DNA from 3 places in the Cellulomonas sp. P1_G12_2 genome. Region 2 is predicted to be linked to each of the others. Evidence: predicted binding sites of a transcription regulator. Region 2 holds the regulator's gene; each other region holds the start of a gene.
The links. Region 2 encodes LexA, which represses DNA repair genes until DNA is damaged. Its sites were predicted from a motif close to TCGAACANNTGTTCGA; they were not measured.

Region 1: a site for LexA is predicted at 4,807-4,822, ahead of uvrA (excinuclease ABC subunit UvrA). Genes of this name have one in related genera too.
Region 3: a site for LexA is predicted at 5,703-5,718, ahead of AC1DXT_RS09855 (HNH endonuclease signature motif containing protein). Genes of this name have one in related genera too.

Annotation. Positions count from the first base shown of each region.
Region 1 covers NZ_JBFUBX010000004.1:273,927-286,356, forward strand. Annotated here, with positions in the region: gene uvrC (excinuclease ABC subunit UvrC) at 1-1,279, opposite strand, end outside; gene AC1DXT_RS15285 (OsmC family protein) at 1,341-1,853, shown strand; gene uvrA (excinuclease ABC subunit UvrA) at 1,886-4,777, opposite strand; gene AC1DXT_RS15295 (glycoside hydrolase family 15 protein) at 4,884-6,707, shown strand; gene AC1DXT_RS15300 (MBL fold metallo-hydrolase) at 6,704-7,375, shown strand; gene AC1DXT_RS15305 (AMP-binding protein) at 7,379-9,067, opposite strand; gene AC1DXT_RS15310 (GNAT family N-acetyltransferase) at 9,097-9,615, opposite strand; gene AC1DXT_RS15315 (acyl-CoA dehydrogenase family protein) at 9,617-10,780, opposite strand; gene AC1DXT_RS15320 (YciI family protein) at 10,818-11,102, shown strand; gene AC1DXT_RS15325 (TerC family protein) at 11,107-12,129, opposite strand; gene AC1DXT_RS15330 (TerC family protein) at 12,140-12,430, opposite strand, start outside.
Region 2 covers NZ_JBFUBX010000009.1:91,422-98,205, reverse strand. Annotated here, with positions in the region: gene AC1DXT_RS19690 (aldo/keto reductase) at 1-1,001, shown strand, start outside; gene AC1DXT_RS19685 (S9 family peptidase) at 1,003-3,003, opposite strand; gene nrdR (transcriptional regulator NrdR) at 3,060-3,572, opposite strand; gene AC1DXT_RS19675 (LysM peptidoglycan-binding domain-containing protein) at 3,874-4,284, opposite strand; gene lexA (transcriptional repressor LexA) at 4,602-5,354, shown strand; gene AC1DXT_RS19665 (L-lactate dehydrogenase) at 5,423-6,424, opposite strand; gene AC1DXT_RS19660 (ATP-dependent DNA helicase) at 6,458-6,784, opposite strand, start outside.
Region 3 covers NZ_JBFUBX010000002.1:395,177-407,606, forward strand. Annotated here, with positions in the region: gene AC1DXT_RS09835 (glycosyl hydrolase family 28-related protein) at 1-1,850, shown strand, start outside; gene AC1DXT_RS09840 (alpha-amylase family glycosyl hydrolase) at 1,982-3,259, opposite strand; gene AC1DXT_RS09845 (MmcQ/YjbR family DNA-binding protein) at 3,309-3,659, opposite strand; gene AC1DXT_RS09850 (hypothetical protein) at 3,765-3,935, shown strand; gene AC1DXT_RS09855 (HNH endonuclease signature motif containing protein) at 4,094-5,662, opposite strand; gene AC1DXT_RS09860 (hypothetical protein) at 5,803-6,084, shown strand; gene AC1DXT_RS09865 (M15 family metallopeptidase) at 6,370-7,116, shown strand; gene AC1DXT_RS09870 (iron chaperone) at 7,165-7,545, opposite strand; gene AC1DXT_RS09875 (nitroreductase family deazaflavin-dependent oxidoreductase) at 7,554-7,943, opposite strand; gene AC1DXT_RS09880 (iron-sulfur cluster assembly accessory protein) at 8,105-8,380, shown strand; gene AC1DXT_RS09885 (ScyD/ScyE family protein) at 8,612-9,763, shown strand; gene AC1DXT_RS09890 (FMN reductase) at 9,815-10,435, opposite strand; gene AC1DXT_RS09895 (LLM class flavin-dependent oxidoreductase) at 10,467-11,624, opposite strand; gene AC1DXT_RS09900 (PIG-L deacetylase family protein) at 11,830-12,430, shown strand, end outside.

The DNA of each region.
Region 1 (12,430 bases), on a different contig from region 2:
CCGACTGGTAGGTGCCCTGGTTGTGCGAGACGTCGTAGCACTCGATCCGCAGCGGAGCCGACGGCAGGTCCAGCGCCTCCTGGATCTCCTGCAGCGCCTGGCTCCTGGTGGTCAGGTCCCCGGCGCGGCGGGTGCGGTGCAGGACGAGCGCGTGCTCGGCGTTGCGGTGCACGGTCGCCGCCAGCTCCCGCTTGTCTCCCCGCTGCGGGACACGCACCGACACCTTGCTCCCCCGCAAGCCGGTCAGCCAGGCCTGCACCTGGTCGACGTCGGGGGGCAGCACAGGGACGAGCACCTCGCGCGGTACCGCCGACGAGCCCGCGCCACCGTCGCCGGCCGCGGCCTCGGAGCCGTAGATCTGCTGGAGCAGGTGCTCGACCAGCTCGGCGTCGGTGACGTCCTCCACCTTCTCGACCACCCAACCGCGCTGGCCGCGGATGCGCCCGTCCCGCACGTGGAACACCTGCACCGCGGCCTCGAGCTCGTCACCGGCCAGGGCGAAGATGTCCGCGTCGGTGCCGTCCGCCAGCACGACGGCGTTCTTCTCGGTGGCCCGTTGGAGCGTCGCGATGTCGTCCCGCAACCGCGCCGCGCGCTCGTAGTCCAGCTCCGCGGCCGCCTCCTTCATGCGCGCGGTCAGCCGTCGCGTGAACTTGGCGGTGTCGCCCGCCATGAAGTCGCAGAAGTCCTGCGCGAGCAGGTGGTGGTCGTCCGGCGAGATGCGTCCGACGCACGGTGCCGAGCACTTGTCGATGTACCCCAGCAGGCACGGCCGGCCCTGCTGGTGCGCGCGCTTGAACACGCCCGCCGAGCAGGTGCGGACCGGGAACACCCGCAGCAGCAGGTCGACGGTCTCCCGGATGGCCCATGCGTGCGCGTACGGACCGAAGTAGCGCGTGCCCTTGCGCTTGGCGCCCCGCATCACCTGGATGCGGGGGAACTCGTCGGCCAGCGTCACGGCCAGGTAGGGGTAGGACTTGTCGTCGCGGTACTTCACGTTGAACCGCGGGTCGAACTCCTTGATCCAGGAGTACTCCAGCGCGAGCGCCTCGACCTCCGTGCCGACGACCGTCCACTGGACCGACGCCGCCGTGGTCACCATCTGCTGCGTGCGCTGGTGCAGGCCGGACAGGTCCTGGAAGTAGCTGGACAGGCGCGACCTCAGGCTCTTGGCCTTGCCGACATAGATGACTCGGCCGTGCTCGTCACGGAAGCGGTAGACGCCCGGCGAGTCGGGGATCTCCCCCGGAGCCGGCCGGTACGTGGCGGGATCAGCCATGCGGTCGAGCGTAGTTCGCGGCACCCACGTCACCGAACGACCGGACCGCTACCGTGGGCTGATGGGCCCCCTGCACACGTACTCCGTCGACGTCACCTGGACCGGCGCCGGCCGGACCGGCACCTCGAGCTACACCGCGTACAGCCGCGACCACGAGGTGCGGATCGGGTCGAAGCCGCCGCTGCTGGGGTCGTCCGACACGGCCTTCCGAGGAGACCCGTCGAGATACAACCCGGAGGAGCTGCTGGTCAGCGCGCTGGCGCAGTGCCACATGCTCTGGTTCCTGCACCTGGCGTCCGCGGCCGGCGTGGTGGTGGTCGGGTACGAGGACCAGGCCGTCGGCACGATGCGCATCGAAGCCGCCGGTCAGGGTCAGTTCCGTGAGGTCGTCCTGCGACCGCGAGTGACGGTCGCCGCAGGCGCCCACCTGCCCACGGGCGCCGCGATCACCGACGACGTGCTCGGCGGCATCCACCACCAGGCCCACGAGCACTGCTTCATCTCCCGGTCCGTGAACTTCCCGGTCCGGCACGAGCCCGTCCCGGTGCGCACGGCTCAGTCCGTCTCGCACTAGCGTCACACCCCGTCCGGCTCGCCGCCCGACGGCTACGCCGGGATCGGCTGCTTGACGGCGCGCTTGCGCTTCACGGGCTGCGGTGCCGGCTCCAGGACCTCGGCGAGGAACCGTCCTGTGTGGCTCGCCTCGACCGAGGCGATGTGCTCCGGCGTTCCCTCGGCGATGACGAGCCCACCGCCGCTGCCGCCCTCGGGGCCCATGTCGATCACCCAGTCGGCGTTCTTGATGACGTCGAGGTTGTGCTCGATCACGATGACCGAGTTCCCCTTGTCGACCAGGGACTGGAGCACGCCGAGAAGCTTGCGGATGTCCTCGAAGTGCAGACCTGTGGTCGGCTCGTCGAGCACGTAGATCGTCCGGCCCGTCGAGCGGCGCTGGAGCTCGGCGGCGAGCTTGACGCGCTGCGCCTCGCCGCCGGAGAGCGTCGGCGCCGGCTGGCCGAGCCGCACGTACCCGAGCCCGACGTCGACGAGGGTGCGCAGGTGCCGGGAGATCGCGGGGACCGCGGCGAAGAACTCGGCGGCCTCCTCGATCGGCATGTTGAGCACGTCGGCGACTGTCTTGCCCTTGAAGTGCACCTCGAGCGTCTCGCGGTTGTACCTCGCACCGTGGCAGACCTCGCAGGGCACGTACACGTCCGGCAGGAAGTTCATCTCGATCTTCAGGGTGCCGTCACCGGAGCACGCCTCGCAGCGGCCGCCCTTGACGTTGAACGAGAACCGGCCGGGCGTGTAGCCGCGGACCTTGGCCTCGGTGGTCTCCGCGAACAGCCGGCGGACGTGGTCCCAGACCCCGGTGTACGTCGCCGGGTTGGAGCGCGGCGTCCGGCCGATGGGCCCCTGGTCCACGTGCACGACCTTGTCCAGGTGCTCCAGGCCCGTCACGCGCTTGTGCCGGCCTGCCACCTGGCGCGCGCCGTTCAGCTCGTTGGCGAGCACCGTGTAGAGGATCGCGTTCACCAGCGTCGACTTGCCCGACCCGGACACGCCGGTCACCGCGGTCAGCACGCCGAGCGGGAACGAGACATCGATCCCCTGCAGGTTGTGCTCGTGCGCGTTGACCACCGTGAGCTGGCGCTTCGCGTCGACCGGCCTGCGCAGCGGCGGCATGGGGATGGACCGGCGCCCCGACAGGTACGCACCCGTCACGGACTCGGCCGACGACAGCAGGCCCGCGAGGTCACCCGAGTGCACGACCCGTCCACCGTGCTCGCCGGCACCCGGCCCGATGTCGACGATCCAGTCGGCCGTCCGGATGGTGTCCTCGTCGTGCTCGACGACGATCAGCGTGTTGCCCAGGTCCCGCAGGCGCGTGAGCGTGTCGATCAGACGACGGTTGTCCCGCTGGTGCAGGCCGATGCTCGGCTCGTCGAGCACGTAGAGCACGCCGACCAGGCCGGAGCCGATCTGCGTGGCCAGCCGGATGCGCTGCGCCTCGCCGCCGGACAGCGTCGCGGCCGGGCGGGTCAGCGAGAGGTAGTCGAGGCCGACGTCGAGCAGGAAGCCGAGGCGCGCCTGGATCTCCTTGAGCACCTGCGCGGCGATGGCACGCTCGCGCTCGCCCAGCTGCAGCGTGTCGAGGAACTCGCGGGCCTCCCGGATGGGGAGCGTGCAGACGTCGGCGATGGACCTTCCGCCGACCTTGACCGCAAGCACCTCGGGCTTGAGCCGCGCGCCCTCGCACACCGGGCACGGGACCTCGCGCATGTAGGCCTCGTACTTCTCCTTGCTCCAGTCCGAGTCGGTCTCGTTGTGCCGGCGCTCGAGGAACGTGATGACGCCCTCGAAGCCGGTCGAGTACTGCCGCTCGCGACCCCAGCGGTTCTTGTACCGGACCTTCACCTCGTGGTTCTGGCCGTGCAGCACCGCGTCCTTGGCCCGCTGCGGCAGAGCACGCCACGGCACGGTCGTGGAGAAGCCCATGTCGGAGGCCAGCGCGCTGAGCACGCGGGAGAAGTACTCGCTCGAGATCTGCGCCCAGGGCGCGACGGCGCCGTCGTCGAGCGACAGGTCCTCGTCGGGGACCACCAGGTCGGGGTCGACCTCGAGGCGCGAGCCGATCCCGGTGCACTCCGGGCAGGCGCCGTACGGGGCGTTGAACGAGAACGTGCGCGGCTCGATCTCGTCGAGCGTGAGCACGTGGTCGTTCGGGCACGCGCGGTGCTCGGAGAACCGTCGCTCGCGCGTGAGGTCGTCGATGTCGGCGTCCACCAGCTCGACGACGAGCAGCCCGCCGGCCAGGCCGAGGGCGGTCTCGACGGAGTCGGTGAGCCGGCGCTGGACACCCTCGCGGGAGACCAGGCGGTCGATGACGACCTCGATGTCGTGCTTGAGCTTCTTCTCGAGCGCCGGGGGCTCGGTGAGCTGCACGACCTCGCCGTCGACGCGGGCACGGGCGAAGCCCTTGCTCTGCAGCTCCTTGAACAGGTCGGCGTACTCGCCCTTGCGGCCACGGACGACCGGCGCGAGCACCTGGTACCGCGTGCCCTCCGGGAGCTCGAGCAACCGGTCGACGATCTGCTGCGGGGTCTGCGCGGTCACGCGCTCGCCGCACACCGGGCAGTACTGCGTCCCCGCGCGTGCGAACAGCAGGCGCAGGTAGTCGTAGACCTCGGTGATCGTGCCGACCGTGGACCGCGGGTTCCGGTTGGTGGACTTCTGGTCGATCGACACCGCGGGCGAGAGGCCCTCGATGAAGTCGACGTCGGGCTTGTCCATCTGCCCGAGGAACTGCCGCGCGTACGCGGACAGCGACTCGACGTACCGGCGCTGCCCCTCCGCGAAGATGGTGTCGAACGCCAGCGACGACTTCCCCGAACCGGACAGACCGGTGAACACGATGAGCTTGTCACGCGGGAGATCGAGGTCGACGTTCCGAAGGTTGTGCTCGCGGGCGCCCTGCACCACCAGTCGTTCGTTCACGCGGGGAGTCTACGTGGCACCACCGACAATCGCACATCTGTTCGACGTGAGCGAAACCACAGCCGGCCGACGTGCCGCTCCCCCGGCGCCGGAGGATGCTCACCTCGTGGACAGACCCGACGCCGTCGTCGACCCCCCGCTGGTGCCCATCGGAGACTATGCGGTGCTCGGGGACGGCAGGACCGCCGCACTCGTCTCCCTGCGCGGCTCGATCGACTGGATGTGCCTGCCGACGTTCGACTCGGCAGCCGCCTTCGCCCGCCTGCTGGGCACCGCGGACAACGGCCGGTGGCTCCTCACGGTCCGGGACGCGACGTCCGTGACCCGGCGCTACCTCGACGACTCGTTCGTGCTCGAGACCACGTACGAGACCGCGCAGGGCACCGCGGTGGTGCTGGAGACCATGCCGCTGCACGACGGCCGGTCCGACCTCGTGCGGCGTCTCGTGTGCACCCGTGGGAGCGTCGAGGTCGAGCACGAGTGGGTGGTCCGGTTCGGCTACGGCGCGGTCGAGCCGTGGGTGCGCCGGCTGACCGACCAGGACGGCGAGGAGGCGATCCGGGCGATCGCCGGGCCGGACTCCCTGCTGCTGCGCGGCGACCGCCTCCCCCATCCGGACGACCACCGGCACGCCGACCGGTTCACGCTCCAGGAGGGCGAGTCCGTCGAGCTGGCGCTGACCTGGACCCGCTCGTGGGATCCCGTCCTGCCGCGGCTGACCATCGAGGACCGGATCGACTCCACGCGGATCACCTGGGGGCTGTGGGCGCGCAGCTGCGCCTACCAGGGCTCCTACCGCGAGGCCGTCGTCCGCTCGCTGCTCGTCCTGCGCCTGCTCACGGACCAGGAGACCGGCGGGATCGTCGCGGCCGCCACGACCTCCCTGCCCGAGGACTTCGGCGGCGAGCGCAACTGGGACTACCGGTACTGCTGGCTCCGGGACGCGGCCATGACGCTCGAGGCGCTGCTCGAGCACGGCTACCGCGACGAGGCCACGGAGTGGCGTGACTGGCTGCTGCGTGCCGTGGCCGGGAACCCCGCCGACCTGCAGATCATGTACCGCGTCGACGGTGGCCGCTACCTGCCCGAAGCCGAGCTCGGCCACCTGACGGGCTACGCCGGATCGCGTCCGGTCCGGGTCGGGAACGCCGCCGTCGGGCAGGTGCAGAACGACGTGCTGGGTGAGGTGATGTGCGCCCTGGAGCTGGCGCGCGCCGCCGGGCTGCAGGAGACCGCCGACTCCTGGTCCCTGCAGCGCCACCTCGTCGAGGACCTCCTGCGCCGCTGGCGAGAGCCGGATCGGGGGATCTGGGAGGTTCGTGGCGAGCCGCGGCACTTCACGCACTCGAAGGTCATGGCCTGGGCCGCTGTCGACCGCGCGGTGCGTGCGGTCGAGAAGCACGGTCTCGAGGGACCCGTCGACAGGTGGCGCGCGGAGCGGGACGCGATCCGTGCCGACGTGCTGGCGCACGGCTGGAACGCCGAGCGTGGGACGTTCGTGCAGGCCTACGGCGCCACGCACACCGACGCGGCCCTGCTGCAGATCGCGCAGGTCGAGTTCCTGCCGTCCGACGACCCCCGCGTCCTGGCCACGCTCGCAGCGATCCGGGACGAGCTCGAGGTCTCCCCGGGACTGCTGCGCCGCTACCGCACGGAACGTACCGACGACGGCGTCGCCGGCGACGAGCACGCCTTCCTCGCGTGCTCCTTCTGGCTCGCGGACGCCCTCGCGCGGACGGACGACGTCGACGGCTCGACGGCGGTGCTGGACATCCTCGTCGGCCTGGCGAACGACGTGGGGCTGCTGGCCGAGCAGTACGACCCGGTCGGACGGCGGCTGGCCGGCAACATGCCCCAGGCCCTGTCGCACCTGGCGCTCGTCCGGGCGGTGCACAGCCACGACCTGGCTCTCGAGAGGAGGACCCGATGACGTACACCGGTGACGTGCAGGTGGGCGGGCCGTCAGCTCTCCGCGTGCTCGACGAGCTCGAGATCCGCAAGGCCGCCGTCGGCCCGATGGACAACAACGCCTACCTGCTGACGTGCCGGTCCGACGGCTCCCAGGTGCTCGTCGACGCGGCGGACGAGCCCGACCGCCTGCTCGAGCTGGTCCGCGAGGGTTCGTCGCAGCTCGACACCATCGTCACCACCCACCGGCACCCCGACCACCACCGCGCGCTCGAGTCGCTGGTGACCGTCACCGGGGCGTCCTCGGCAGTGGGTGCCGACGATGCCACGGCGGTCATGGAGGCGACCGACGTGCCCGTCACCCGCCGCCTGCACGACGGCGACGTCCTGCACGTGGGCCACCTCGCCCTGGAGGTCGTCGCGCTGCGCGGCCACACCCCGGGCTCGATCGCGCTCGCCTACCGCGAACCCGGTGGGCGCACGCACCTGTTCACCGGTGACTCGCTCTTCCCGGGAGGCGTCGGGCGCACCACCAGCCCGGACGCGTTCGAGCAGCTCTACGGCGACGTCGTCGCCCGGGTGTTCGACCGCTTCGACGACGACACGTGGGTCTACCCGGGCCACGGCCGGGACACCACGATCGGAGCGGAGCGTCCGCACCTCGAGGAGTGGCGCGCCCGCGGCTGGTGACCGTCAGCCGGCGAGGACGGACTCCCGCACGACGCGACGGAGCACCTTGCCGACCTGCGACCGCGGCAGCTCGTCCAGGAACACGAGCCGGCGCGGGAGCGCGTAGCGCGCCAGGTGCCGCTCACCCCACGCACGGACGGCGTCGAGGTCGATCCCCCGGGCACCGGGCTCCAGCACCACGGCGGCGACCACGGTCTCCCCGAGGTCCCCACCGGGCACCCCGACCACCGCGACGTCCGCGACGCCGGGCATGCCGCGCAGGTGGTCCTCGACCTGGGAGGGGTAGACCTTGAAGCCGCCGCTCACGATGACCTCCTTGATGCGGTCCACCAGCACGACCCAGCCGGTCTCGTCCACCGTGACGATGTCGCCGGTCCGCAGCCAGCCGTCGTCGAGCAGCTGCTCCGCGGTCTCGTCGGGCCGACCCCAGTAGCCGGCGAACACCTGCGGGCCCTGGATCAGCAGCTCGCCGCGCTCCCCCTGTTCGACCTCGCGGGTGACGTCGGTGGGGTCCACGACCCGGATGCGCGTGCTCGGGAACGGCAGGCCGAGCGTGCCGGGGCGGCGGGCGTCGGTGAGCGGGTTGCCGAGCGCGACGGGTGACGTCTCGGTCATCCCGTACCCCTCGACGACGAGCCCGCCGGTCACGTCCTCCCACTTCTGGGCGGTCGCCGCGGGGAGCGCCATCGCGCCCGAGATCGCGTACCGGAACGACGTGAGGTCTGCCCCCGACGTCGCGGCGGCGACGGCCAGCCGGTCGAGCATCGGCGGGACGGCGGGCAGGAAGGTGCCCGGGAGGCGCTTCTGGGCGGCAAGGACCATCGCGGGGTCGAACGAGGGGAACGCGACGAGCGTCGCGCCGACCCGCATCGCGTAGCTCAGGCAGAGGGTCAGCCCGAAGGCGTGGAAGAACGGCAGCACCCCGTAGACGACGTCGGTACCGGGCTCGACTCCCGTCCAGGCGTGGCCCTGCACCGCGTTGGCCACCAGGTTGCGGTGCGTGAGCATCGCGCCCTTGGGTGTGCCGGTGGTGCCGCCGGTGTACTGCAGCAGGGCCACGTCGGACGACGACGGCGCCGGGTGCGCCGGGTCCAGGGGTGCAGCCTTGGCGACGAGCCGGTGCCACATCGGGAACGCGGGCGGCACCGAGCCGCACATGGCCGCGCGCGCTCGGCGGGCGCTCGGCAGGGGCAGGCGCAGGGCGAGCTGCTTGCCACGGGGCAGGTCGGCGGACAGGTCCACGGCGACGACGGCCTTGAGAGCCGTCCGGGCGAGCGTCTCGAGGACCCGCGGCACCGCCTTCTCCCACACGAGCGCGACGACCGCCCCGGAGTCGGCCAGCTGGTGCGCGAGCTCGCCGGCCGAGTAGGTGGGGTTGTGCTCGACGACGACCGCGCCGATGCGCAGCGCTGCGTAGAAGGCGATCACGTGCCCGGTGCAGTTCGGCATGACGAGGGCCACCCGGTCCCCCGGCCGGACGCCGAGGTCGAGCAGCACCTGGGCGCCGCGGGCGACGGCCTCGGCCAGCTCCGCGTACGTCGTGGGCGCCCCGAGGAAGTCCACGGCCGTCCGCTCGGGCCACCGCTGTGCCGCGCGATCGAGCGCCGCGGTGAGGGGCTCGTCGGGGATCGCCACGTCTCGCGGGGCACCAGTCGAGGCGGCGGTCGGTCGGCTGGGTCCCACGGTCGTCATCCCCCGATCGTAACCTACGGGTGCGTAAGTTACTTGAGAGTAGGTTGTGAGTTCGCCCTGCAGGACCACCGGGTCACCGACACGCCGTCGGGCTCCACCTCGAGTGGACCACGACGGAACGACGCCCGCTCGAGCACCCGTTCGCTCGCCACGTTCCCGACCATCGTCCTGGCGTTCACCACGTCCGCGCCGTGCTCCAGCGCCCAGCGCGACAGAGCACGGACGGCCTCCGTGGCCAGGCCCATCCCGCGGCCCGCGGGGAGGAACGCGTAGTAGAGGTGCGGGCCGTCGGTGCGCAGTCCCATCCCGATCGTGCCGAGCGGCTCCCCCGACCGCTCGACCACGAACCTCCCACCGCGGCCCTCAGCACGCTGCGTCAGGTTCCGTCTCACCCGCTCGCGTGCCTCGTCCACGCTGACGTCCGCCGGGTAGTACGTCCACTGCGGCACGTCCGAGACGCGGGAGAGGGCGTGGTCGAGCGCCCAGTCGTCCTCCCGCAGCGCGCGCAGGCGTGCTCCGGGCAGGTCGAGCACGTCGGGCAGCTCCACGTCAGGCCTCGGGCGGACCCAGCACGGACGTCGCGAGCGTCGCGTGCGCCGACTCGTCGTCGGACGGGTGGAACATCCCCGCCAGCACGTCGCGGTACAGCCGTCCCAGCTCGCTCCCCGAGAAGTACGACCCCCCTCCCGAGACACGGATCGCGTTGTCGACGACCACCCGGGCGGACTCGGTCGCGCGGACCTTGAGCCCGACCAGGTGCGCGAACCAGCGCGACCCGTGGTCCACCTGCTCGTCGACGTCGCGAGCGAGGGCGAAGACCTGCAGCTCCGCACCGTCCTGAGCCAGCACCGCGTCCGCGATCCGCCAGCGGATGTCGGGGTCCTGCGCGTAGGCCCGGCCGTCGAACTTCATCGAGGTCCGACGCCGTGCCGCCTCGACCCCCAGCTCGATCGCTCGCCGGCCGATCCCCGTGTAGACCGCGCCGAGCAGGATCTCGAAGACGGCGAAGAGGGCGAAGACGAACGGGTCGGCGCTCGGGCCTGGCGGGAGAGACCGGTAGACGCGGTCGGCGGGGGCGAGCGCTCCGTCCAGCACCGTGGTGGCCGACTGCGTGGCACGCATGCCGAGCGTGTCCCAGTCGTCGCGCGCCTCGGTGCCACCGTCGGCGCGGGAGACGACCCCGTGCACGAGCCGCGGGTCGTCAGGGTCGGAGTCGTCCAGACCGAACGTGGCCAGCTGCGTCCACACCGGCGACAGCGACGTGAAGATCTTCGTGCCGCTGTAGCGGTACGAGCCGTCGGGCTGCCGGTCTGCGCGCGTCCGCGAGCCGAACATCACCAGGTCGTTGCCGGGCTCGGAGTTGCCGAACGCGAAGATCTCCCCCGCCGCGGCATCCCTCAGGATGAACTCGACGGAGTCGTCGCCGCGAGACACCAGCAGGGCGGCGAGCCCGGTCACCACCAGGTGCATGTTGACCGCCAGCGCCGTGGCCGGTGCCGCCGCTGCCAGCCGTACCTGCTCGCGCGCGACCTCCTCGAGCGTGAGCCCTGCGCCGCCCAGCCCGGTCGGCACGAACGCCGTCAGGTACCCCGCCGCGACCAGGTCGGCGAGGTCGTCGTGCGGGAAGGTGTTCTCACGGTCGTGCAGCGGTGCACGCTCGTGGATCCGGTCCAGCAGGTCCTGCGTGAGCAGCGTGCGCAGCGTCCGAGCCATGTCAGCACTCTGCCACCGGCTCGGGCAGGATGACGCCATGCCCACCTATGCCGTCCGCTACACCTATGACGAGCGCACCGACGTGCGGGACCGCGTCCGCACCGAGCACCGCGCGTACCTGACCGCGCTGGCCGAGCACGGCACCCTGCTCGGGTCCGGTCCGTTCACCGACGGCGACCCGGGCGCCCTCCTGGTGTTCCGAGCAGCGTCACCGGAGGTCGTCGACGCGATCCTCGCGGACGACCCGTTCGTCCGCGAGGGCCTCGTCGCGCAGACCGACGTGCGGGGCTGGGACGTCGTCCTCGGCCCCTGGAGCGCCTGAGGAGTCAGTCCGTGGGCTCGGCGACCGGCTCCGCGGGCGCAGTGACCGCCCGCCGCTCGTCGTACCGCGTCTTGACGATGCTGGCGGCGGCCGTCACCCCGAGGATCAGCACGATCGCGCTCAGCGACAACCAGATCGGGATGTCCGGCGCCCACGCGACCGGCTCGCCGCCGTTGATGAACGGCACCTCGTTCTCGTGCAGCGCGTGCAGGACGAGCTTGACGCCGATGAAGCCGAGCAGGACCGCCAGCCCGATGTTGAGGTACACCAGCCGCGTCAGCAGGTCGCCCAGCAGGAAGTAGAGCTGGCGCAGTCCCATGAGGGCGAACAGGTTGGCCATCAGCACGAGGTACGGCTCGCTGGTGAGCCCGAAGATCGCCGGGATCGAGTCGAACGCGAAGAGCAGGTCCGTGGCGCCGAGCGCGACGAGCACCACGAACATGGGGGTCATGAGCCGGCGGCCGCCCTGGACCACCGTGAGCTTGACCCCGTGGTAGTCCGGGGTGGCCGGGAACACGCGCTGCACGATCCGCAGCAGGAGCGGCGGGTGGAACTCGTCGCCCTCGTCCACCTCACCCTCACGACCGACCTTCCACGCCGTGTAGACGAGGAACGCGCCAAAGAGGTAGAACACCCAGCTGAACGCGTCGATGACCGCGGCACCGGCCCAGATGAACAGCCCGCGGAACACCAGCGCCAGGATGATCCCGATGAGCAGGGCGGTCTGCTGGTACGCGCGCGGCACCGCGAACTTGCCCATGATCAGCAGGAACACGAAGAGGTTGTCGATCGACAGCGAGTACTCGGTCAGCCAGCCCGCGAAGAACTGACCCGCGTACTCGGCGCCCGACGTCACCCAGACACCGATCCCGAACAGCACCGCGAGACCGATGTAGAGAGCCAGGTACCGCACGCACTCGGCCGTGGTCGGCACGTGCGGGCGGCGCCCGACGATGGCGACGTCGACCACCAGCAGGGCACCTGCCAGACCGAGGGAGACGATCCAGACCAGGGGGTCGACGTTCACGCGGTAGTCCTCAGCTCTCGGTCGACGAGGCGATGCGCTCGTCGTTGCGGGTCTTCAGGAGGCTGGCCACGGTCGCCACGGCGAGGGTGCCGAGGATGACCGTGAGCGACAGCCAGATGGGGATCTCGGGCGCCCACTCGACGGGTTCGCCGTTGTTGATGAAGGGCAGCTCGTTCACGTGCAACGCGTGGAGCACCAGCTTGATGCCGATGAACCCGAGGATGACGGCGAGGCCCTGCGACAGGTAGACCAGGCGCTCGAGCAGCCCGCCGATGAGGAAGTACAGCTGGCGCAGCCCCAG
Region 2 (6,784 bases):
CCCACCGCCGCGCCGGCGGCCTGTCGTGGCCGACCGTGTCGCTCGGTCTCTGGCAGAACTTCGGCGCGACGACGCCCTTCGAGGACCAGCGCCGCCTCGTCCTGCACGCCGTCGACCGTGGCGTCGTGCACCTGGACCTCGCGAACAACTACGGCCCGCCGCCTTTCGCCGCCGAGGAGTCCGTCGGCCGACTCCTGGCCCGTGACCTGCGAGGGCGTCGCGACGAGTTGCTCGTCACGACGAAGGCCGGATACCGCGCGTGGCCCGGGCCGTACGGCGAGCACGGATCGGCGAAGTACCTGCGCGCCTCCCTGGACGAGTCGCTGCGCCGGCTCGGGCTCGAGAGCGTCGACGTGTTCTACAGCCACCGGTTCGACCCCGCGACGCCGCTCGAGGAGACGCTCGGCGCCCTCGACCGAGCCGTCCGAGCGGGCAAGGCGCGCCACGCCGGGATCTCGTCGTACTCGGCGGACCGCACGGTCGAGGCCCTCGAGGTCGCGCGCACGCTCGGCCTGCGCCTCGCCGTGCACCAGCCCGCCTACTCGCTGCTCAACCGGTGGGTGGAGCAGCCCGGCCAGGACGGCCGGTCCCTGCTCGACGTCGCCGGGGACGCGGGCATGGCCGTCGTCGCGTTCTCCCCGCTCGCGCAGGGGATGCTCAGCTCGCGCTACCTGCACGGCGTCCCGGCCGACTCGCGGGCCGCGCGCGGAGGGCCGCTGCGCACCGAGTGGCTGACCGACGAGGCGCTCGACCACGTGCGGGCGCTCGACGCGATCGCCCGCGCCGGCGGCCGGACGCTGCCCCAGCTGGCGCTCGCGTGGGTGCTGCGTGACCCACGCGTCTCGTCCGTGCTGGTCGGCGCCCGCACCACCGCGCAGCTGGACGAGAACCTCGCGGCCGTGGCGCTGCCGCCACTCACCGCCGACGAGCTCGCCGCGGTCGAGCCGCACGCCGTCGACGCCGGGATCAACCTCTGGGGCGTGCGCTCGAGCGACCGCTGACTCAGCCGCCCACGGGCAGGTGCGCGGCCCACCAGCGCAGCACGTGCTCGAACCGCACCTGCCGGTGGCGGGGGTTCCCCGAGCGTGTGAGCTCGTGCCCCTCGCCCGGGAAGAGCAGCAGCTCCGCCTCGACTCCCCGCCGCTTCAGCTCGACGAACCAGCGCTGGCCCTGCTCGACCGGGCACCGCCAGTCCTGCTCCGAGTGGATGACCAGCGTCGGCGTGCGCACCCGTCCCACGTGCGCCATCGGCGACTGGGCCGCCAGCGCCGTCGCGCCCTCCCCGTCGGCGTCGTCCCCGAGGTACTCCAGACCGAAGAACCAGCCGATGTCGCTCGACCCGACGAAGCTCACCGGGTCGAGGAACCCGCGCTCGACGATCGCCGCCACGAACCGGTCCGTGCGCGTGGTCAGCCAGGCGGTGAGGTATCCCCCGTACGAGCCACCCATGACACCCACGCGCTCCCCGTCCAGCGCAGGGTCCACCATGGCGGCACCCAGCAGGGCGAGCACGTCGTCCGTGTCCACCGTCCCGAACCCGTGCCGGATGGCGAGCCCGTGCTCCCGTCCGTAGCCCGACGACCCGCGCGGGTTCCCGAGCACGACCGCGTAGCCGGCCTCCGCCAGCACCTGCACCTCGTCGAAGAGCGCGTGCGTGTACTGCGCGAACGGGCCGCCGTGGATCATCAGGATCGTCGGGTGCGGTCCGGCGCCGTAGCGACCCTCGTCCGGAGTCACCACCCAGCCGTGCACCGCGTAGCCGTCGGGGGCCGTCGCCTCCAGCTCGGTCGGCACCCGGACTCGGCCGGTCGAGCGCAGCGAGGCACCGAGGTCCGTGCGCGACCGGGTCGCACCCGAGGCTGTGTCGACGAGAAGCACCTCGCCCGACGACTCCGGGGTCGCTGCGGTGACGGCGACGCGTCCGGTGCCCGCCGCCACGGCAGCACCGCCGACCACCTTCGTCCCGCCGACCACCGTCGCCTGCGTGCCGTCGGGCGCCACCCGGACCAGGTGCGCGGCACCGCGGCGCTCGACCACCACCAGCGGATCGCCGTCGAGCTCCACGACGACGCCGGCGAGCTGGTCCCGGTCCGGATCCGTGAGCCGCACGACCCCACCACCGGCGACGTCGCCGTCCAGCGGCAGGCGGAACAGGCCGACCTGCGCGGCGACGAAGTCGCGGCCCGCAGGGCCGAGGTCGCTGGCCAGCAGCCAGAGGCAGGAACCGTCCGAGGAGGGCAGGACGGCGTCGACGCCGAGGACGCTCCCCGCGTCCGCGTCCGTGAGCGGCACCGGTGCCACCGGATCCCCGTCCGGGGAGGCGTCGATGCGCACCACGTCGCTGCGCAGGTCCGCCTCGCGCGACGCGTGCCGGGACGAGACGCCCACGAGAGCCTCACCCGAGGGCAGCCACCGCACGCCGGCGACACCGATGTCGCCGGAGGTCAGAGGCACCGGGTCGGGCACGGTCGCCGGTCGCTCGCCGTCGGCGGGCACGTCGACCACGAACGCGTGCTGGGGGCGGTCGCGGAAGAACCCGATCCCGTCGGAGCGGTACTTCAGCTCCGTGATGTGCCGCGGGTCCTCGGAGCCCGGCTTGCCGTCAGGCTCGTACCGCCCCTCCTCGGGCACGCGTGCCAGGTAGGCGATCCGCGTGCCGTCGGGCGAGAAGCGCGGCTCGGAGGCGCCCAGAGGCGCGTCGGTCAGCCGGATCGGTTCTCCCCCGGCGGCCTCGACCACATGCACCTGCGGCTTGCCCTCAGGCTCGGCACGGACGAAGGCGACCCACCGACCGTCCGGGCTGACGTCCGGCGACGTGTCGCGGTGCCCGCGGGTGAGCGGACGGGGCGGGCTGTCGCCGTCGAGGTCGACGGACCAGAGGTGCCCGACGTACTCGTCGGCGGTCAGGTCCGGTCGGACGACCGAGACGACGGCGCGGGAACCGTCCGGAAGGATGGCGGGGGCACCGGGGACGTGGAGGAGCTCGAGATCGGTAGGAAGCACCCGACGAACCTACGTGGTGTCACCGACAGACGAGGATGCAGCGGGCGGCGTGCCGCTCAGCTGGTCCGGACGTCCTCGCCCGAGGGCTCGACCGGCTCGTCGGCGTCGCCGTCGGTCTCGGACTCGTGCTCCGCGCGCAGGACCGTGATCGCCGCCTCGAAGTCCTCCAGGGAGTCGAACGCCTGGTAGACGCTGGCGAAGCGCAGGTAGGCCACCTCGTCCAGCTCACGGAGCGGGCCGAGGATGGCGAGCCCGATCTCGTACGCGTCGATCTCGGCCGAGCCGGCGCTGCGCAGCGTCTCCTCGACCTTCTGCGCGAGCAGGGCGAGGTCGTCCTCGCTCACCGGGCGGCCCTGGCAGGCCTTGCGGACCCCGCCGGCGATCTTCTCGCGGCTGAAGGGCTCGGTGGCCCCGGAGCGCTTCACGACCGAGAGGCTGGCGGTCTCGACCGTGGTGAACCTGCGGTTGCAGTGGGGGCACTGGCGGCGCCGCCGGATGGTCGACCCGTCGTCCGACGTCCGCGAGTCGACGACCCGCGAGTCCGGGTGGCGGCAGAACGGACAGTGCACCGTGATCCCCTTCGAGCCTGACGCGTGGCGGCCGGGCGACTGCCGGCGGCGATCGCGTCGTGAACGCCTGCGTGACGCTAGGCCACGCGTCCCGGCGTCGCAAGATCGGTGCCGGGCACGCCGCGAGCGTAGTGCCGATGCGGCTGAGCGCGGGGATGCGCGAGGGGGGTCATCCACGGATGACCCCCCTCGTGGGGACGCGCCGTGCCGAGCGTGGCACCAGCGCGTCCGGCCTGCGAGCGTCTGCGCCTGACGGTGAACTTCCCCTCCGCCGCCGGGCGCCGAGCGCGCTCGCCGTCGCTCAGTCGGCCGGGAGCACGATGACCTGACCGGCCATCAGTCCGGCGTCCGGGAGCTCGTTGAGGCGGACGAGATCGAACACCACGTCGCGCACGTCCTGCGTGGGCGCCGCGATGGACTCCGCGATCTGCCAGAGCGTCTCCCCGGGCGCCACGACGTGGCGCACGACCTCCTGCGCCCCCGTGGGACCGTCGGCCGCCGCCTGCGTGCCGAGCAGGGTGATCGCCGCGATGACCACGGCGGCGAGCGCCCACAGGACGGCCCGTCCCCGCGTGGTCAACCGGAGGTGGGACGCCGACGGCACCGCGGCACGCGCGACGCGGGCAGTCGCCACGCGGCGGCTCGCCCCGTGTCCGGGCACCCGAGCCGGCACCAGGTTCGGCATCGCCGGTCCCATCACCATCGCGCTCATCACGTCTCTCGTTCCTGCTCGGCCCGGTCTCCCGGGGTACTGCCTCGGTCGATCTCGCCCGTCGAACGCCTGTTCGTCGAACGCTTGTACGATGTCTACCAGCATCCGGCGACACTGTCGAGACACGATCGAACAGATGTTTGATCTTCGGTCCCGACATCCCTAGGCTGGCGGTGCAGCACAAGCGGACCACGAGGCACTGACACGCACGCCGGGACCACCCGTCGTCGCAGGTCAGGACACCGCGACCGTGAGCTGGACGAGGCGGAGAAGGCTGAGCGTGCTGCGAGGCGGCCGCCGGACGGAGGAGGAGCGCAGTGACGGACTCACGGGACACGTCCCAGCCCGAGAAGGACCTGGCGACGATCCACACGCTCCCGGACGGGGCGCCCGGACCGGACGGTCTCACCGCGCGCCAGCGGCTCGTGCTCGACACCATCCGGTCGTCGGTCGAGTCCCGCGGCTACCCCCCGAGCATGCGCGAGATCGGGGAGGCCGTCGGCCTCACCAGCCCGTCCAGCGTGAAGCACCAGCTCATGGCCCTCGAGCGCAAGGGCTACCTGCGACGGGACCCCAACCGCCCGCGGGCCATCGAGGTCGTGCACGCGGACGACTCGCGGGGCGTCGGCACCTGGACGGCACCGGACGGCAGCCGCTCGAGCTTCCCCGACCAGGGCGACGGCGAGCGCCTGCCCGCCCCGTCCTACGTACCGGTGGTCGGCCGGATCGCGGCCGGCGGGCCGATCCTCGCCGAGCAGGTGGTGGAGGACGTGTTCCCGCTCCCCCGCCAGCTCGTCGGCGACGGCGACCTCTTCCTGCTCAAGGTCGTCGGCGACTCCATGATCGACGCCGCCATCTGCGACGGCGACTGGGTCGTGGTGCGCCGTCAGCCCGTGGCGGAGAACGGCGAGATCGTGGCCGCCATGATCGACGGCGAGGCCACGGTCAAGACCCTCAAGCGCATCGACGGCCACGTCTGGCTCATGCCGCACAACCCCGCCTACTCCCCGATCCCGGGCGACGAGTCGACGATCCTCGGCCGCGTCGTGAGCGTGCTGCGCAGCCTCTGACACGCAGATCGGGCCGCACCTCGTGGGAGGTGCGGCCCGACGCGCGTGCGGGTATCGGGTGGCGCCGGTCAGAAGCCGAACTGGCGGGCGACGGAGCGCACCGCGTCCGCCGAGCTGCGCAGCCCCGCGAGCTCCTCGTCGGAGAGCGGGACCGGGAGTCGCTCGCCGACACCGTTCGCACCGACGATCGCCGGCACCGACAGGCACACGTCGCTGATCCCGTAGTAGTCGTCGAGCAGCGACGAGACGGGCAGCACCCGGCCCTCGTCCTTCACGATCGCCTCGATGATCCGCGAGCCCGCCAGGGCGACCGCGTAGTTCGTCGCACCCTTGCCCTCGATGATCCGGTACGCGGACTCGACGACCTCCCGGGCGATCCCGTCGCGGACCTCGGCGGTGAGCGGTCCGCTGCCCCCCGTGCCCGTCCACTCGAGCAACGGGACGGACCCGATGCTCGCGGACCCCCAGAGCGGCAGCTCGGTGTCCCCGTGCTCCCCGGCGATGTACGCGTGCACGTTCTGCACCGCGACACCGGTGTGCTGGGCGATGAGGTACCGCAGCCGCGACGAGTCCAGGACGGTGCCGGACCCGAACAGCTGCGACGGTGGCAGGCCCGAGATCTGCAGCGCGGCGTACGTGACCACGTCGACGGGGTTCGTGACCATGACGTAGACCGCGTCGGGCGCCACCTCGACGACCGCCGGCAGGACCTTGCGGACGAGCCCGATGGTCGCCTCCGCGAGGTCCAGCCGCGTCTGGCCGGGCTTCTGCTTGGCGCCCGCCGTGAACATCACCACGTCCGCGTCCGCGCACACCGCGAGGTCGTCGGACCCGACCACCTGCGCCATGGGCATGAACTGGATCCCGTGGCCGAGGTCGAGGGCCTCCGCCTCGGCCTTCGCGGCGTTGATGTCGTACAGCGCGACGGAGCGAGCGGCCCCCCGCATCAACGCGGCGTAGGCCATCGTCGACCCGACGGCACCGGCTCCCACGATCGCGAGCTTCGACGTACGGCGGCCGCTCCGGGACGGGGCCATGCCGACGTCTTCCATGTCCAGGCTCTCGGTCATCTCACACACCTCTGGGTCGGGGACGGGTCGAGGCTAGCCGGACGTGGCGAGCCGCCGCAGCGCCGAGATGGCCACCGAACGGTCCGTCGTCCGCCAGAAGTCGGGCAGCGAGCGCGTCAGGAAGCTGCCGTAGCCCGCGGTCGCCAGCCGGGGGTCGAGCACGGCGACCACCCCCCGGTCCTCGCTGGTGCGGATCAGGCGGCCGGCGCCCTGGGCCAGGAGCAGCGCGGCGTGCGTGGCGGAGACGGCCAGGAAGCCGTTCCCGCCGGCCTTCTCGATCGCGTCGGACCGTGCGGAGCTGACGGGGTCGTCCGGGCGCGGGAACGGGATGCGGTCGATGATCACCAGCCGGCACGTCGC
Region 3 (12,430 bases), on a different contig from region 2:
CGTTCCTCGAGCAGGAGGCCGAGAAGGCCGTCACCACCGGCACCGTGATCGGTCCCGACCGGACGGCGTACACGCTGCCCGCGGAGGCGTCGGGACGCTCGGCGGTGCAGCTCCTGCCCGGGCAGTACGTGGAGTTCACGCTGCCGAAGGCCGCCAACGCGCTCACCGTCCGCTACGCGATCCCGGACTCGGCGACCGGCGGTGGGATCACCGCCCCCCTCGACGTCACCGTCAACGGCTCCGGCAAGCGGACCGTGACCCTGACCTCGCAGTACTCGTGGCTGTACAACCAGTACCCGTTCACCAACGACCCGAACGCCGGGCTGCTGCACCCCGACTGGTGGATCACCGAGTGCGGCTGCGTGCCGGCGGCGACCACCCCCACCCCGACGATCACCACGCCGTTCCGGCCGATGCACTTCTACGACGAGCAGCGCCTGCTGCTCGGTCGCACCTACCCCGCGGGTGCGAAGGTCCGGCTGACCGCCCCGCAGGGCACGAACGCCGCCTGGACCACCATCGACCTGCTCGACTCCGAGCAGGTCGGGCTCCCGCACGTCCGGCTCAAGGCGGCGAACGTGCTGCTCTTCGGCGCCGACCCGTCCGGCCGCAAGGACTCCGCGAACGCGTTCGACAAGGCCATCGCGTTCGCGCAGAAGAAGGACCTGCACGTGTACGTGCCGCCGGGGACGTACCAGGTGAACCGGCACATCGTCGTCGACGACGTCACGATCGAGGGTGCCGGCAGCTGGTACACGATCATCCGGGGTCGCGAAGTGGCGCTGTCCACCCCGGCACCCGACGGCTCGGTCCACACCGGCGTCGGGTTCTACGGCAAGGACGCGTCCGTCGGGGGCTCGTCGAACGTCCACCTGTCCGGGTTCGCGATCCAGGGCGACGTGCGGGAGCGCATCGACACGGACCAGGTCAACGGCATCGGCGGTGCCCTGAGCGACTCCACGATCGACGGGCTCTACATCCAGCACACCAAGGTCGGCGTGTGGGTGGACGGCCCGATGGACAACCTCGTCGTGAGGAACAGCTACCTCGTCGACCAGATCGCTGACGGGCTGAACTTCCACACCGGCGTGACGAACTCCGTGGCGGCGAACAACGTCGTGCGGAACACCGGCGACGACGGCCTGGCCATGTGGGCGGAGACGACCACCAACTCGGGCAACCGGTTCGAGAACAACACGGTCCAGACGCCGACGCTCGCCAACGGGATCGCGATCTACGGCGGTCACGACACGACGCTCGTCGGCAACCTCGTCGCCGACCCGATCCGCGAGGGCAGCGGCATCCAGGTGGGTTCCCGGTTCGGCGCCGAGCCGTTCACCGGCAGCCTCTGGATCACGGACAACACGACCGTCCGGGCCGGCACCTATGAGCTCAACTGGAATATCGGGCTCGGGGCGATCTGGTTCTACGCGCTCCAGGGGAACATCGACGCGGACGTCCAGGTGGTCGGCGACCACTTCCTCGACAACACCTACAACGCGATCATGGTCGTCGCCGACTGGCCCGTGAAGGACCTCTACTCGGTCACCAACCTGCGCTTCAAGGACATCCGCGTGGACGGCACCGGCACCTCGGTGCTCAGCGCCCGGGCGGCCGGGTCGGCGACGTTCGAGAACGTGGACGCCCGCAACGTCGGTGCCGTCGGCATCAACAACTGCGGGTCGTTCAACTTCCCGCCCACCGGGTCCGAGTGGTCGTCGATCGACCTCGGCGGCAACGACGGTGGCGGGACGACCGGTCCCTGGTTCGGGTCGTGGCAGCTGCCGAACACGATCACGTGCGACGACCGTCCGCCGGTGGTGGTGCCCCCCGCGCCGTCCACCTGGTGATCCCGCCGGGGGTGCGGTGAGGGAGGGGCGGTGGGCCGGCTGGGTACCGGCGCGCCGCCCTTCCCGGCGCTACGGGGCGACGACCGCCCAGCCGTGCGGCGCGACGTCGTCCCGTGCCGCCCTTCCCGGCGTTACGGGGCGACGACCGCCCAGCCGTGCGGCGCGACGTCGTCCCGCTCGCGGCTGGCGTCGTCGCAGGCCAGGACCTCGCCGGCAGGGCGGGCGAGCGGCTCGTCGTCGAGGTTGAGCGCGACGAGCAGCGCGTCGTCCCCGTCGCGCACCTCGTACACGAAGGTCGTGTTGGTCAGAGCGACCTGGGTCGTTCGGGCGCGATGCAGCCACGGATGCCGACGACGCAGTCCGATGAGGTCCTGATGCAGGCGGAGCACCGCATCCTCCACGATTCCCGGGCCGTCGACGGCCAGCTCGGGGCGGACCGCGTCGTCTCCCTCCTCGCGCTCCTCCTTCACACCGGTGAACCCCAGCTCGTCGCCCGCGTAGACCGTCGGGGTGCCACCGACCGTGCAGAGCACCACGACCGCGTGCGCCCGGTGCCGGGGGTCCTCGATGGTGCTGGCGATACGGGTGGTGTCGTGGTTGCCGACGAACGTCTGCGGCGCGAACGACTCGAGGAACTCGTCGTGCCGCGTCAGCGACCAGGCGAGCTCCCACAGGTTGGCATCGCTGATCGAGCTCCAGATCGCCTTCCACAGCTCGTACTGCGTCACCGAGTCGACGGTCGACTCCTGCACGAACGCGGGGTAGTCGCCGTGGATGACCTCGGCGACGAACCACGCGTCCGGGTGCTCGGCCCGCACGCGGGGGAGCACCTGCGCCCAGAAGGTCGTCGGCACCGCGTAGGCCGCGTCCAGCCGCCAGCCGTCCGCGCCGCGGTCCAGCCAGTGGTTCATCACCCGGACCACGTAGTCGACGACGCTCGGGTGCGCGTGGTCCAGCGTGACCAGGGCCCCGTGGCCCTCGAACCCGACGAACGCGCCCTCGGCGTCCCGCAGGAGCCAGACCTCGTCGTCGGACCGGCCCTCGATCGCGTCCACCGACCGACGCGCGATCGCGGAGTCCCGGCCGACGTGGTTGAACACCCCGTCGAGCAGGACCTTCACACCCCGTCCGTGGGCCTCCGCGACGAGGGTGTCGAAGTCGCCGTCGTCGCCGAGACGCGGGTCGATGCGCAGGTGGTCGACCGTGTCGTAGCCGTGCGTGGTCGACGCGAACACGGGGCCGAGCAGGAGGCCGGACGCGCCGAGCGCCACCACGTGGTCGAGCCAGGAGACCAGACGGCGGAGCCGGTGCTCGTCCGGGCCGGGCGGCTCCCCGGGGTACGCGCCGACGGCGCCCAGCGGGTACACGTGCCACCAGATCGCGTGACGGACCCAGTCGGGCTCGGTCATCTGCTCCCTCGTCCCTCGTTTCTTGCGAGCCTAGGCCGTGCTCCCCGGCTCAGACCTCGTCCGGCGGGCCCAGGTGGGGGTACCGGCGCCGGAGCACGGGCGGTGCCGCCCACCACCAGGACTCCGCGAGGTGCGCCCGCAGGGTCTCGGCATCCACGACATCGAGCGCGATGAGCACGAGGTTGGTGCCCGCGTGGTGGTCGGTCGTCGAGTACAGCGACGGCACCTGCTCCACCAGGGCGAGGCGCTCCCCGTCGTCCTCCACCCGGACCGTGAGCCGGTCGGCGTCCCACATCCGCCCCATCAGGTTGCGGTGGAACCAGGCGGGCTGCCCCCAGCTCTCCCGCTCGGTGACCTCGGGCAGCGCGAGCGCCGACCGCCGGGCGTCGTCGATGTCCATCGCCCCATCCTGGCGTGGACCACCGACAGCGAGCGGCACGGTCGTCGTCCACGGAGCGGACGGGGGTGCGACGCCCGCGGGACGATCGCCGGACGGGACGTCCCCGTGACGTTCGACGAGTCCGGTGCGCCGTCGCGGGTCACCGTCGCGGAGTTGATCGCCCGGCTCGCCCAAGGAGGCTCCGAGCTCCAGGTGCAGCCGGAACGGTCGGCGGTCCCGGACCCCACCCCGTGGCGGTGGTCGGTGGATCGGGGCGGCCACACCGAGATCGAGTAGGTCGACGGGGCCGAGTTCAGTAGGTCGGTGGCCGAGGTCTCTCAGGTCGACGCGACCGAGGGTTCATCCGACCGGCGGCTCCTGCGGCCGGCTCGACTGGTGCGGTTGATCCGCGCACGCGCGGCGGGGCTCCACACTCGACAGCGGCTCAGCGCAGGTCAGAACGGTGGGTCGCCCCAGTCGCGGGGTGGTGGGGGTGGTGGGCCGTGCTCGAACGCGCTGGGGGCGACCAGGATCCGAGCGGGGTGGCGGGCGTAGGTCAGGCCGTGGCGGTCGGTCCAGGTGGAGACGCCGGTGCGACGGTCGTGGGTGACCCGCCACCAGCCCTTGGTCTTCGCCTGGTGGTGGTGCTTGCACAGGGCGTGCAGGTTGTCGATCGACGTCTGCGGGTCGTGGGCGTGCTCGGCGCCTGAGTGGGAATGGTCGTACGCGACGCGATGGTCGATCTCGCAGCGGGTGGCCGGCTGCCGGCAGCCGGGGAAGGTGCAGGTGACGTCCCGCGCCTGCACTGTCCGGGTGAGGTCGGCGCCGGGCCGGTAGGTCACGGTGCCCACGGCACAGACCTGCCCGGAGGCGTCGGTGAGCAGGCGTCGCCAGGTCGCGTCCTGGGCGAGCTCGCGGGCGACCTGGGCGGGGATCGGCCCGTAGGAGCCCAGGTTCGCCGGCTGGTCGTCCAGGCCGAGCAGGGTGCTGGCTGCGACGGTGACCTGAAGCGCGGCGCGTTGCCCGTGCCGGGTGGGAAGCGGGGCGCCGTCGGGGGTGGCCTGCCGGTCCAGGATCGTGGTGAAGACGTCGGTGAACGCGTCCGCGCGGCGCTGGTCGACGGTGCGGGTGTCGCCGTCCAGGGCGGCGTGCCCGGCGAGGGCGTCGATCGCGGTGAACGCTGCGGTCGCGTGCTCCGCGGGCAGGTAGGCGATCAGTCGGGCCATCGCGTCCGGGGCCAGGACCAGCTCCACGCTGCGCCGCGCCCGTTCGGCCACCCGGCGCTTCTCCGCGGCGGTCGGGTCGGTCGCGATCACGGTGGCGCGCAGGTGCCGGGTGAGCTGTGGAGCGGTCATGTCCCCGGCACGCGCGAGACCGTCGGCCACGACCCCGTCCACCACACCGGGCGCGGCGTGACCAGCCTCGGTCAGGATCACGTCGACCTTGCGTGCCTCGATCGCGCCTGTCGCCCAGGCGCGGCCGACGGCGGGGTGCCGCCCGGCTCCCCACGCGCGAAGGAACAGGTCCTGGGCGGCTCGGGTGGTGCACACCAGTGCGCACGCGAGCTCGTCGGGCACACGCGCCGACGCATCGGGAGTGCGGGCCTCGATCTCCCGGATCACCGCGGCCTGGCTCGCCTGCGCCATCGCGATGACCTGCTGCCAGGCCGTCGCCGCGTTGACCAGGGCGGTGTCCGAGACGTCTGCGAGCGGCAGGTCCGCAAGCAGGGCGGCGAGCTCCCCGACCGCCACGCCCGGCAGCGGAAAGCTCTCCACGCGACCCAGATCGACCACCCGTGCGCCGGGCCGGACCGCGGGCGCCGCGCCAGGCCGCGCACCGCGGGACGAGTCGCCCCACACCAGCGGGCCATGGTCGGAACCCGCCGCGGTCGAGGTGCGCGCAGACGGTGCGTCCGCCGGCAGGCCGTCGACGGCGGGTGAGTCCGCGGCGACGCGTGGCGGGGCGGCGAGAGCACCGACCGGCGTGTGGGCGAGGACGTCCACCGCGTCGAGCACCGCCGTCATCACCCTCACCCCCCGCCGCAGAGTTCACCCGATCCGGACATAGAACAACTGTACGACCCGCCACCGACATTCGTCGCTGACCTGCGCAAACGCGATAGCGGGGCCAACGAGCGATCGAGCGTTGCTCGTACACTTGTTCGATGATCCGGGAGGTCGACTGGTCGAAGTGGCAGCGCACGCCACGCGGCTGGGTGCGGGTCCCGCCGCCGGGCTGCCCCGCGGGGCACCGGTGGACCACCAGCGGCCCAGGCCGGCCGTCGGAGCGGTTCGTCACCTGCGGGTGCACGGTCGACCGGCACCACACGCTCTGGGTGTGCCCCACCTGCGGGATGCACTGTGCCGAGGGCTGCACGGACCCGGACCTGTGGGCGGGTACGACGGTGTCATCGGGCATCGTCGGGAGCCGTCGCGGAGTGGTGTGACCGCCGACGAGGGAGCCGCGCCGGACGCGACGTGGACGGACCGTCGTAGCGTGAGCCGCGCCGGACGCGACGTGGACAGACCGTCGTAGCGGGAGCCGCACCGGACGCGACGTGGACAGACCGTCGTAGCGGGAGCCGCACCGGACGCGACGTGGACGGACCGTCGTAGCGGGAGCCGCACCGGACGCGACGTGGGCAGACCGTCGTAGCGGGTGGACCGACCGCGTCAAGGCCAAGGACCCGGGCCTCGACGCGGGGTGGTGTCGCCGGGCCACACTGGTCCGCATGGGGCACCGGGGGCGCACGGGGATGGTCGTGATGCTGGTCGCGCTGCTGTCAGCGTGCGCGTCGTCGCAGGCGAGCCGTGCCCCGCGGCCGACCGTCACGCCGACCGCCACCTCCACGCCGGTGACCGCACCGAGCGCCCCGGGGGCGACCGACGACCCCGTCGTCGCCCTCCCGCCGGCGTTCACGTCCGCGATCTCCCCGATCACCCCCGAGCTGGCCGCCCGCATGGAGCCGTCGTGGCGGCCGGGCTGCCCGGTGCCCCTCGAGGACCTGCGCTACGTCACGGTCACGCACCGCGGCTTCGACGGCGTCGACCGGCAGGGCGAGCTGGTGGTGCACGCCGACGCGGCGGACGACATGGTCACGGTGTTCCGGGCCCTGTTCGACGCGGGCTACCCGGTCCGGTCGATGCGGCTGGTCGACGACTTCGGCGCGAGCGACGACGACTCGATGGCGGCGGACAACACGTCGGCGTTCAACTGCCGGGCGATCACGGGCGGGTCGGAGTGGTCCGAGCACGCGTATGGCCGGGCGATCGACCTCAACCCGGTGGAGAACCCGTACGTCCGGGGATCGTCGGTGGCGCCCGACGACGGCCGCGCGTTCGCCGACCGGCCCGACAGCCCGGGGGTGATCCACGGCGGCGACGCGGTGGTCCGGGCCTTCGCGTCGGTCGGCTGGCTGTGGGGCGGCGACTGGGAGTCCCCGATCGACTACCAGCACTTCTCGTCGACGGGCCGCTGACGGCCCTCGACGGGCCGCTGACGGCGCTCGACGGGCCGCTGACGGCCCTCAGGCCGGCGACAGCCGCGCGTCGACCTCGGCCATGCGGCGCTCGGCGACCAGCCGCACGGTCTCGTCGCTGAGCGGGGACCCGGCGTCGAACTGCAGGGTGGCCCCGGACAGCTTCCCCTCGGTGAGCACCCCGGTCAGGGACCGCGCGAGCGGCGGGCTCATCAGGTGCAGGCTGCAGTGCGACTTCGCCACCGACAGGGCGACGAGTCCCGCCCCGCGGTAGCGGATCGTCGGCACCTGGTAGGAGATCACCTGCTCGGCGTCGGGGACGACGGCGAGCAGCCGGTCGCGCACCACGCGCAGCGCGGCTCCCTGCGCCGGCGGGATCGCGTCGAGGTACTCCTCGACGGTGGCGGCGGGGTATCCCTCGCGGGGCATGGCTCCTCCTACGGACGCGGGTCGGCGGCGAGGTCGACGAAGTCGTCGACCCGCATCAGGCGCAAGCCGGCGCGGATCACCCGGGGCACGAGCCGGGCTCCGGCCGCACCGTGCAGGCGATGCGGATGGGTCAGTGCCAGGACGTGACCGCGCCGGACCATGCGCGCCCCGCCGCCGTACTCGACGTTGCGCAGCCACTGGACGTCGGGACCGTAGGTGAGCGCGATGACCACACCGCGCGGCGACGAGAACGCGAAGACGGGAGTCCGGTACCGGCGCCCGCTGGAGCGTCCCACGTGGTGCAGCGTCGCGAACGGCGGCAGCCAGTCGGAGATCGTCCCCAGCAGGGGGTTGGTCACCCGGCGGTTGAACCGCGCGACCCGGAGCGGGATCGGCATGCCCTCGACCGTAGTGCGCAGAGGCGGGCGGCCGCACGGGTGCACGTGGTCTCGCCCAGCGGACGCCGAGTTGCGGGCCGCGTGCGCCCATGGGCACGGTGGAGGCGTCCGACGAGCCGCCCGCGAGGGTGGCGCCACCGGCAACCGAGAGGAGAGCCTTCGTGCTCACCCTGACCGACAGTGCCCTGTCCACCGTCCACACGCTCACCACCCAGGCCGGCCTGCCCGACGAGACGGGCGGCCTGCGCATCGCGCAGCAGGAGGCGGGCGGGTTCGAGCTGGCACTCGTCCCTGAGCCCGTCCCGGGCGACGACGTGGTGACCGACGGGTCCACCCGCGTCTACGTCGACCCCGAGGCGTCGCTCACCCTGGCCGACCAGCGTCTCGACGTGGAGCCCGCCGAGGCCGGCTCCACCTTCACCCTCAGCCCGCAGTAACCGCCACGCCCGCGCCGGGGCACGACCGGCCGGGTGCACGGAGCAGGACCACCGACGGCGGGGAGCGCCCCTCAGCTCCCCGCCGTCGGCGTGCCCGGGGCGACCTGGACAGCCGATCCACAGCGGGTTCATAGTGGATCGGCGCCCGATTCGGGCGGTTCGTCCGCATCCCACCGACAGTTCAGCCGGTTGCCGACGACGCGGGCGATGTTTTCTCGACGAGGAGGAAGCATGAGGGGGACCAGGTCCATCGCCGTCGCCGCGCTCTCCGTGGGCGGTCTGCTCGTCGCCGGCCTTCCGGCGTCCGCCGCCGACCAGGACGGCTTCGGTCATCGCGGTGCCACCGTGCAGGAGCTGGCCGGCGGCTGGCATCCCGGCCACGGGCACGGCCCGAAGCCGCCGACCGCCGGGGAGCCGACGACCGTCGCCGAGCATCTCGTGACCCCACTGACGTTCGACCTCGATCGGCGCGGCACGTTGTACGTCGGGCAGGCGTTCGCCGGCACGCTGGTCAGCATCCGGCCGGGTGAGGCGCCGCAGGAGCTGTCGCCGTCGACCGGCACCGACGTCGCCGCGGTCTCGACGCTGCTCGGTTCGGTCACGTGGGCGGAGCGGGCGGGCGACCAGTTCCAGGTCCTGTCCTCCGTGCTCAAGCGCCGCGGCCACGACGGGCAGATCCGCGTGGTCGCCGACCTGCTCGCGTACGAGCAGCAGGCCAACCCGGACGGCGAGCAGGGGTACGCGTTCACCGACCTCGACCCCGCGTGCGCCGCGACCCTCGTCCCGCCGTTCGCCCCGTACACGGGTGCCGTGGACAGCCACGCCTACGGCTCCCTGAGCCTGCCCGGTGTCACCTACGTCGCCGACGCGGGTGCCAACGCGGTGCTCAAGGTGGATCACCGCGGGCGCGTCAGCACGGTCGCCGTCCTGCCTCCGACGCCGGTCGAGGTCACCGCGGAGATCGCCGGGGCGCTCGGGCTGCCCGACTGCGTCGTCGGCCACCAGTACAACCTCGAGCCGGTGCCGACGGACGTCGAGCTGGGCCATGACGGCTGGCTCTACGTGTCGTCGCTGCCCGGCGGTCCCGAGGACGGCAGCCTGGGCCCGCTCGGAGCGGTGTACCGGGTGAACCCGTGGACCGGCGCGGTGAAGCCGTTCGCCACCGGCTTCTCCGGCGCGACCAACCTGGCGATCGGCTCGGACGGCACCGTCTACGTCGCCGAGCTGTACGTCAACCAGGTCTCCTCGGTGAGCAGGCGCGGGGTGGTGACGCCTCTCGTGTCGCTGAACCAGCCGGCCGGGCTCGACTGGTCGAACGGGAAGCTGTACGTGTCCACCGACGTGTTCGGCGACGGCAAGATCGTGTCGCTGCGCGTGAAGTGAGCACGACGACGGGCCCGACGCGTGTGCGTCGGGCCCGTCGTCATGCTCAGATCAGGCGCCGCCGAGCAGCTGCTCGAACGACGGCACCGCGTCGTACAGGCCCACGGGCGCGGAGGGCTCCCGGTCGGCCACCATCTCGGCCAGCTCGCGGCCGGCGCGGCGGATGCGGTTCGGCAGGGGGTTGACGTCGTCGCCACCACCGTCGGCCCAGTCGTCGGTGGCCGCGAACACGGCCGTGCCGGCGACGTCGGCCCGCAGGTAGGCGAACAGCGGGCGCAGCGCGTACTCCAGCGCCAGCGAGTGCCGGCCGGTGCCGCCGGTCGCGCCGACGAGCACGGGCCGACCGACGAGGGCGTCCTTGTCGAGGATGTCCACGAACGACTTGAACAGCCCCGAGTAGGACGCGGAGAAGATCGGCGTGACGGCGATGACGCCGTCCGCCGCGGCGACCTTCTCGAGGACGTCCGTGAGGGCGCCGGACGCGAAGCCGGAGAGCGTCATGTTGACGATCTCGTGGGCGACGTCGCGCAGCTCCACGGTCTCGACGTGCGCGGTGATGCCGCGGGCGGCGAGCTCGGTGACGGTCGCGTCTGCCAGGCGGTCGGCCAGCAGTCGCGTCGACGAGGGCTGGGACAGCCCGGCCGAGATGACGACGATCGAGCGGTCGCTCATCGTGGTCCTTTCCAGTGCCCGAAGAAGTCGATCAGGAAGAGAGGGAGTCCTCGGCCCGCAGGCCGGTGTACTCGTCGGTCGCGGTCACCGTCTGCTCACGCACGGTACCCGCGGCCACGGCCTTCGCCACCCGCTCGGCGTGCGACGGGGGGTTGGCCGGCACGTGCGCCGGACGGGCGGACTCGGCCTCGGCGCGCAGCACCGGGACGACCTCGGTGGCGAGGATGTCGATCTGCTCGAGCACGGTCTTCAGCGGGAGACCGGCGTGGTCCATGAGGAACATCTGGCGCTGGTAGTGCCCGACCTGGTCGCGGAACTTCCCGTACCGGTCGATGACCTGCTGCGGGCTGCCCACGGTCAGCGGGGTGTCGCGCATGAAGTCCTCCATCGCCGGACCGTGCCCGTAGACGGGCGCGTTGTCGAAGTACGGCCGGAACTCCTTGACCGCGTCCTGCGAGTTCTTGTTCATGAACACCTGCCCGCCGAGCCCGACGATCGCCTGGTCGGCCTGGCCGTGCCCGTAGTGCTCGTAGCGCTGGCGGTAGAAGCTCACCATCTGCGCGGCGTGCTCGAGCGGCCAGAAGATCGCGTTGTGCAGGAAGCCGTCGCCGTAGAACGCGGCCTGCTCGGCGATCTCGGGGCTGCGGATGGAGCCGTGCCACACGAACGGCGGCACTCCGTCGAGCGGGCGGGGGGTCGACGTGAAGCCCTGCAGGGGCGTGCGGAACTTGCCCTGCCAGTCCACGACCTCCTCCTCCCAGAGGCGGCGCAGCAGCGCGTAGTTCTCGATCGCCAGCGGGATGCCCTGGCGGATGTCCTGGCCGAACCAGGGGTACACGGGGCCGGTGTTGCCGCGGCCCATCATGAGGTCCATCCGGCCGTCGGAGATGACCTGGAGCATCGCGTACTCCTCGGCCAGCCGGACCGGGTCGTTGGTCGTGATCAGCGTCGTGGCGGTCGACAGGACGATGTTCTTCGTCGTGCCCGCGAGGTAGCCGAGCATGGTGGTGGGCGACGAGGGCACGAACGGCGGGTTGTGGTGCTCGCCCGTCGCGAAGACGTCCAGACCCGCCTGGTCGGCGTGCTGGGCGATGGTGAGCATGTTGCGCACCCGCTCCGTGTCGTCCGGCGTCCGGCCGGTGGTCGGATCGGTGGTGACGTCGCCGACGGTGAAGATCCCGAACTGCATCTCGCGCCTCGCTCTGGTGAGAGTTCCATGCGTTTGCATGTACTTGCCGCTCAACAGGACCACCCCCTGTCGTATTCCCGCCTCGAAAACTGGACGCGTGTCCATGTCGGTAAGCGTGATCCGACCCACAGGGTCCCGAGGGGCCGTCCCCGGCATCCCCCTATACCGTGGGGCCGACGGGGGCGTCGACGGAGGGCTGTACGGAGTGACGAACGAGCAGATCAGGGTCCTGGTTGTCGAGGACGACGCCGACACTGCACAGTACGTCCGGACGGTGCTGGAGCGTCGCGGCGGGATGGCCGTGACCGTGGTGCACGAACCGATGTCTGCCCTGGCCGAGGTGGCCGCGCACGAGTTCGACGTGGTGCTCACCGACATCCAGATGCCGGGCATGAGCGGACTGGAGCTGCTGGTCGAGCTGCGGTCCCGGGCGGCGGGCACCCCGGTGGCCGTCATGACCGCGTTCGCCAGCGTCGACTACGCCGTCGAGGCGCTGCGCCGGGACGCGGACGAGTTCCTGGTCAAGCCCGTGGCGGCCGCGACCCTCCTCGACCGGGTCACCGCGCTCGCGGTCGAGGGGCGTGTCAAGCGCGCGGCGATGGGCAGCAACGAGGTCGTCCTGGCGGTCGGCGCCCACCCCGACGACGTGGAGATCGGTGTCGGTGCGACGCTCGCCTCGCACCGCGCGGCCGGCGACACGGTCGTCATCCTCACCCTGTCCGGCGGGGCGATCGGCGGCGACGTGCAGTCCCGCCGGCACGAGGCGCTCGCGTCGGCCGGCGTCATCGGCGCGCGGCTGTACCTGC